Linked DNA regions of Sediminicoccus sp. KRV36. The protein of the gene in region 2 binds, or shares a complex with, the protein of the main gene of each other region. Links are inferred from orthologs where the notes say so. Each region holds a gene or a part of one and is shown on either strand. Other genes may lie near its edges. The genes, in order: rpmB and rplL.

Region 1 (3,215 bases), 1.1 Mb from region 2 along the record:
ATCCTAGGCGCCGATCGCTCATCCGGGTCTGGACCTTTCTCTCAGTTCCGGTTTTTCGAGAGGTTGCAAGGCGGGCCAAGCACCATGTCATTGGGATCATATGACATGAGCATCCAACGCACGTTGATTTGCCGCAAGTTGCGCTGGGAGCATGGCGCGGCGGATGTTCCATGCGGTCAGCCCGACCCCCGGCCCGACGCGGGTCCTGGCTTGCAGCGATTTGCCGCGTGATGCTGCCGCAAGCCCAAGCTCGGGCCGGCTCATGATGACGGATCGCAGCTGGGTACCGCCGGCACTGCCCCGCGATCCCGGCGCATGGATGGGAGGGACGCCGGGTTGCTCTCGCCTGTCAGGGAGATCGGGTCCTTATTGGCGAAAGCGTGGGCGGAGCCGCCACCGCATGGGGCACCCGACCGCCCCGGTGAGCTGAACGACCACCGGCCGCATGCGCGATGATCCCGCCGGCAATTCAGCCCCAGGGCCGCGCCTGTATCCGGCGATGGCAGCGTGCTCTTTCGCTTGGTTGAGGCAATCCCAGAGGCCTCACCCCAAATTCGCTGCCATCCGCTCGGGCGGGAGGGACAGGAATGCCCGTGCGCCGATCCCGGGCGCTGCCTCGATCACCAATTCCCCGCCATGCGCGCGCAGCAGGGAGCGCGCGAGTGAGAGGCCGAAGCCCAGCCCGCGCGAGCGATCGGCCGCGCCGTCATGCGCGGCGGGCGCCAGATCCTCGATGGCAAGGCCCACCCCTTCATCCTCGATGACGATGGAGGCGGCGTGCGGCCGCAGATCGGCACGGATATCAATCACATCCGCCTCGCAGGTGGCGCGGGCGGCGCGGCCCAGGACCTGGACCAAAGCGCCGCGCAGCGCCCGCCGATCCGCGGTGACGGCCAGGTTCTCGATGGCCGGCGCGATGCGCCAATGCCGCTTGCCCGGCCCCAATTGGGCGCCGGCGATGGCGACAGCCTCGCGCAGGATGGGAGCGAGGGGGAATCGCTCCTCGTTCAGGCCGCGGCCCGGGACAACGCCGGCCGCTTCCTCGGCGGCGGCATCGGCCAGGGCGAGCAGATTGCGTGCCTCGCCTTCAAAGGCGCGGCCAGTCTCCCGCGCATCCGTGGCGAGCACCTGGGCGCGGCCCAGAAGCGCCAGGCCGAGGCTGTTAAGATCGCGCGAGAGGAGGCCGAAGCTGCGGGCGCGGGCCTCGGCCAGGTCACGCTGCCTGGCGGCCTCCGCTACCAGGCGGGGCAGGCGCATCGTCGCGAGGGTGGCGGCAAGCCCGGCCACGACGGCGAGGAGGGCGAGGAGTGTGTGGAGGGGGTCTATCGTCATGGGCCGATTCTGGCCGGGAAACGGTTAACGCCGAGTAAATGCCAGATTGGCACGAGTCCCAATAAAACATTGCGCCCTCGGGCAGAGCCAGAGCATCAGAGCGTAACTCGTTGTTTTACCGAGATGTCAGGGGGCTCAGATGAATCCCACCAAGGCCCAACCGGCCAGCGAGCGGGCAGGAGCAAGTCAGCCGCGACACGGCGGCGCTGCGATTCGCACGGAACGAATGGGCGCTTCGCGGGCGAGTTGCCCGGCCGCGCCCCTAGCCGAAGGAGAATGCCCGTTGCCGGGCATTCTCGAAGCGTGGCTCAGGCCGCGGCCTTCTTGGCCTGGGCGCGCAGGATGCGGCGCTTCAGGACCAGCGCCTCGGGCGGCAGGTTGCGCGGCTTGGTGGTCATCAGGAAGGCGTCAATGCCGCCATTATGTTCAATGGTGCGGATGCCATTCGTCGTCAGGCGCAGCTGGATCGAAACCGCCAGCACATCCGAGTAGAACGAGGTTTCCTGCAGGTTGGGCAGGAAGCGCCGGCGGGTCTTGTTGTTCGCGTGGCTGACATTGTTGCCAGACATAACGCCCTTGCCGGTGATGCCGCAGCGGCGAGCCATGGTGATGATCCTGCAAACTGAGCGCGCACGGGACTCCCGGCGCGGATGTAAATCGGAGGCCGGCGTATGCGGCAGGCCTGGAGCAGAGTCAAGCGCCGGCCGCGTGGCTCAGCCCTTCGGCAGCGTCGGCAATTGGCGCAATTCGCCGGCCTCCACGCTGGCCAGCGCCTGGCGCAGCACACCCGCGATGGAGCGATCATCCATGCTGCGCGAAAGCAGGCCCAGCGCCCCGCCCAACAAGGCGGACGCCGCCGAGATGGGCGCGATCTGCTGCTCCAGCATGTACTCGATCGCCTTGTCCACGACCGAGCCCGCATGGCTCAGATCCTCGGGCGCATCTCCATCCGCAGCTTGCATCTTCCGGCCACTCCAAATCAGATCAGGCAGATGGGGCCGCCGGCGTGACCAGGAAAGAGGCCAAAGCTTAAGGCTGTGTCATCCCGGGCGCCTTTGGCCAGGACGGGGGCCATGAAACCAGGCTCAGCGATGCGCCGTGACGCCTGACCCCGATGACGCCGCCCCGCGATCCGCCGGGCCTGGCGGCACCAGATACAGCGCCGCCGCGAAGGTGAAATACACCCCCAGCACGAGCGCCCCGCTGAACCAGGCGGTCCGGCCACCCCCGCAGATGATCAGCGCGGTCAGGGTGGAGAGCATGATCATGATCACGGCCCCCATCCAGAAATGCAGATCCATCGGGCTCGGGCCGATGACGTAGCTCGCCAGCACCAGCATCGGCGCCACAAAGAGCGCGATCTGCGAGGCGCTGCCCAGCGCGATGCCGATGCTCAGATCCAGCCGGTTCTTGCGCGCGGCCGAGAAGGCGGAGGTCATTTCCGCGGCCCCGCCCACCAGCGACACGACCACGAAGCCGACAAAGGCATCGGACATGCCCATGCCTGCCGCCGCTTCCTGGACCGAGCCCACGAAGATTTCACTCACCCATGCGACCAGGAGCGTCACGCAGGCCAGGGTCCCCATCGCAAGGCTGATGGGCCAATCCTCATCCACCGCCGCATGATCCGCGCCCTGGAAGATCTCCCGATGCGTCCTCAGCGAGAAAACGAGGCCGAGCCCGTAGATGCCGATCAGCAGGACCGCCAGCAGCAGGCTGAGATCCTGCAGCCCCGCACCCCCATCGTCACTCCGGAAGGCCACCACGCTGGACGGCACCAGCAGCGCGATGGTGGCGAGGAACAACTGGCTGGCCTGCAGCCTGGCGCCGGCGATCTGGAAGCTCTGCGTATGGTGCCGCAGCCCGCCCAGCAGGAGGGAAGC
Region 2 (3,221 bases):
CGGCCGGCGCCGATGTGGTGGGCGCCGATGACCTCGCCGCCCTGGTGCAGGAAGGCAAGATCGACTTCGACCGCTGCATCGCGACGCCGGACATGATGGCCCTCGTGGGTCGCCTCGGTAAGGTGCTGGGCCCGCGCGGCCTGATGCCGAACCCGAAGCTCGGCACCGTGACCATGGATGTGAAGGGTGCCGTCACCGCCGCCAAGGCCGGCCAGGTGGAGTTTCGCGCCGAGAAGGCCGGCATCATCCATGCCGGCATCGGCAAGGCCAGCTTCGGCCAGGAAGAATTGCTGGCCAATGCCCGCGCCTTCGTGGACGCCATCCAGAAGTCCCGCCCGACCGGCGCGAAGGGGACCTTCGTGAAGAAGGTCGCCGTCTCGTCCACCATGGGCGTGGGCGTGAGCGTGGATGTGTCCAGCCTGCAGGGCTGAACGCCGATAGGCCACCCGATCAGCCCCGCGCAGCGGGGAAGCTGACCGGGCAACCCCGATCAGCCCCGCGTAGCGGGAAAGCTGAACGGGCACCCCGACCAGCCCCGCGTAGCGGGAAAGCTGACCGGAAAGAGTACCAAATTCGCCCCGGTGTGAGCCGGGGCGCGCAGGTGGCGGGCCTTCGGGGCCGCCGCCGCAACCTGTCGGAGATTGCAGGCGTCGCGGCTTTGGTTGCGACTTAATGGGTGTTCCCACCCGCCAGCATGAGACGGGGAACCGAGATTTTCCCGCCCGGGCCAAGGCCCGGGTCGGAATGGCTTGGCTTTCCGGCAACGACAGGCGAACGGGGCAGGGGGATGGTCCCCTTGCCCCCGTGTGAACCGGTCGAAGCCCTTCCACAAGGTTTCGGCCACCGACGGAGACGTGACGTTGGACCGTACGGAAAAGCGCGCCTTCGTTGACACGATGGCCTCGGTCTTCGCTCAGACTTCCTTCGTGCTCGTGGCCCAGAACAAGGGTCTCACGGTCGCGGCGGTGGATGATCTGCGGCGCAAGATGAAGGCTGCCGGGGCAACGTATAAGGTTGCGAAGAACCGACTGGCCACTCGCGCCCTCGACGGCACCCGCTTCCAGGGCATTTCACCGCTGCTGAAGGGACCGACCGCGCTGGCGTGGTCGGTGGATCCTGTGGCCGTGGCGAAGACCGCCGTGGAGTTCGCCAAGGGGAACGACAAGTTCGTGATCCTGGGCGGGGCGCTTGGCACCCAGAACCTGAACGTCGATGGCGTGAAGGCCCTGGCTGAGCTTCCCTCGCTCGATACGCTGCGCGCCTCGTTGGTGGGTCTGATCCAGACCCCCGCGACGCGCATTGCCGGGGTGGTTCAAGCCCCCGCAGGGCAGCTGGCACGGGTGCTGAAGGCATATGCGGATAAGGAAGCGGCGTGAGGTTGGCGCTGACGGGTTTCGGCCCGGAAGCGAAAACCGCCATGCCCTTCGTGCCGTATAGGGTTAGCGATTGCCTTCCCTGATCAATAGGCCCTGCCGCGATGCCGCGGTGGGGTTGTCAAGCCACAGTCAAGCCATTAGTTAGAAGGAACACGAACATGGCCGAACTTGCAAAGCTCGTCGAAGAGCTCTCCGCATTGACCGTCCTGGAAGCCGCTGAGCTGTCCAAGATGCTCGAAGAGAAGTGGGGCGTCTCCGCCGCCGCGCCGGTGGCGGTTGCCGCTGCTGGCCCGGCCGCGGCTGCCGCGCCCGCCGAAGTGCAGACCGAGTTCACGGTGACCCTTGCCGCCGCTGGCGACAAGAAGATCAACGTGATCAAGGAGATCCGCACCATCACCGGCCTGGGCCTGAAGGAAGCCAAGGATCTGGTCGAGGGCGCGCCGAAGGTCGTCAAGGAGAATGTCTCCAAGGACGAAGCGGACAAGATCAAGAAGGTTCTGGAAGAAAACGGCGCGACCGTCGAAGTCAAGTAACGGTCGCCCTGATCACGCCGGGGCTCCGCGCCGGCGCGATCGGGATTGGTATCAAGTCGGGAGGGGCGGCAATCGGGCTCGATTGCCGTCCATCTCGCCGTTTTGGCGGCACGGTGCCGCTGGAATGCTTGCGGAGATGGTTTTGCCGGCCTTGGGATTTGCCCATGGGCCAGGATAAGGAAGCGGGACAGGCATGAACGCTATCAGCAAGTCGTTCACGGCGCGCAAGCGGATTCGCAAGAGCTTCGGCAGGCTGCCCGAGGTTGCGCCCATGCCCAACCTGATTGATGTGCAGCGTGCCTCCTATGCGTTCTTCCTGCAAATGGAAACGCATCCGGACAGCCGGACCAATACGGGCCTCCAGGAGGTCTTCAAGTCGGTCTTCCCGATCAATGATTTCGCGGGCCGCGGCCGGCTGGAATTCGTCCAGTACGAGCTGGAAGAGCCGAAATATGACGTGGAAGAGTGCATCGCGCGCGGCCTGACCTATGCGGCGCCCCTGAAGGTCAAGCTGCGCCTGATCGTCTGGGACCTCGATGAGGATACCGGCAGCCGTTCGGTGCGCGACATCAAGGAGCAGGATGTCTACATGGGCGACATGCCGCTCATGACCGACAACGGCACCTTCATCATCAACGGCACCGAGCGCGTCATCGTCTCCCAGATGCATCGCAGCCCCGGCGTCTTCTTCGACCATGACAAGGGCAAGACGCACAGCTCGGGCAAGTACCTGTTCGCCGCGCGCGTCATCCCCTATCGCGGCTCCTGGCTCGATTTCGAGTTCGACGCCAAGGACATCTGCTATGTCCGCATTGACCGCAAGCGCAAGCTGCCGGCCAGCACGCTGCTGCTGGCGCTGGATAGCGCCGCGACCGAGGCGAAGCGCGTCGAGCGCGCGGCCCAGGGCCTGGAAATGGAGCCCTCCGAAATTCGCGGCATGGATGCCGAGGAAGTGCTGGCCGCTTTCTACGGCCAGGTGGAATTCAAGCGCGGCCCCAAGGGCTGGTCGCGCGCCTTCGACCCCGAGAGCTTCCGCGGCATCAAGCTGTTCGAGGCGCTGATTGACGCCAAGACCGGCGCCGTCGTCGCCGAGAAGGACGTGAAGATGACGCCGCGCGCGGCGCGCAAGATCGTCGAGGCCGGCACGACCGAAGTGCTGGTCGGCCGCACCGATCTGCTTGGCCGTTTCGTCGCCGTGGACCTCGTCAACATGGAGACGGGCGAGATCTGGGCCGAAGCCGGCGAGGAGCTGACCGAAGCGAAATTGGCGGCCATCGAGGATGCCGGCATTGACGTGCTGCCGACCCTGGCG

Evidence for each region.
Region 1: rplL (region 2) and rpmB share a complex: the UniProt entries of both Escherichia coli proteins name them as parts of the 50S ribosomal subunit. The link is inferred for Sediminicoccus sp. KRV36 from one-to-one orthologs.

What each region holds. Positions count from the first base shown.
Region 1 is NZ_CP085081.1:4,827,243-4,830,457, reverse strand. The notes cover bases 290-3,192. They hold rpmB (50S ribosomal protein L28), read right to left. Parts: upstream 1,938-3,192; coding sequence 1,641-1,937; downstream 290-1,640. Other genes in these bases: cax (calcium/proton exchanger), read right to left, coding at 2,418-3,192; LHU95_RS22930 (hypothetical protein), read right to left, coding at 2,046-2,294; LHU95_RS22940 (sensor histidine kinase), read right to left, coding at 544-1,332. Also shown: more of cax, read right to left, coding at 3,193-3,215.
Region 2 is NZ_CP085081.1:3,762,307-3,765,527, reverse strand. The notes cover bases 313-3,221. They hold rplL (50S ribosomal protein L7/L12), read left to right. Parts: upstream 313-1,534; coding sequence 1,535-1,909; downstream 1,910-3,221. Other genes in these bases: rpoB (DNA-directed RNA polymerase subunit beta), read left to right, coding at 2,103-3,221; rplJ (50S ribosomal protein L10), read left to right, coding at 861-1,376; rplA (50S ribosomal protein L1), read left to right, coding at 313-431. In the rest of the region: more of rplA, read left to right, coding at 1-312. UniProt on the Escherichia coli protein: The binding site for several of the GTPase factors involved in protein synthesis (IF-2, EF-Tu, EF-G and RF3). Is thus essential for accurate translation.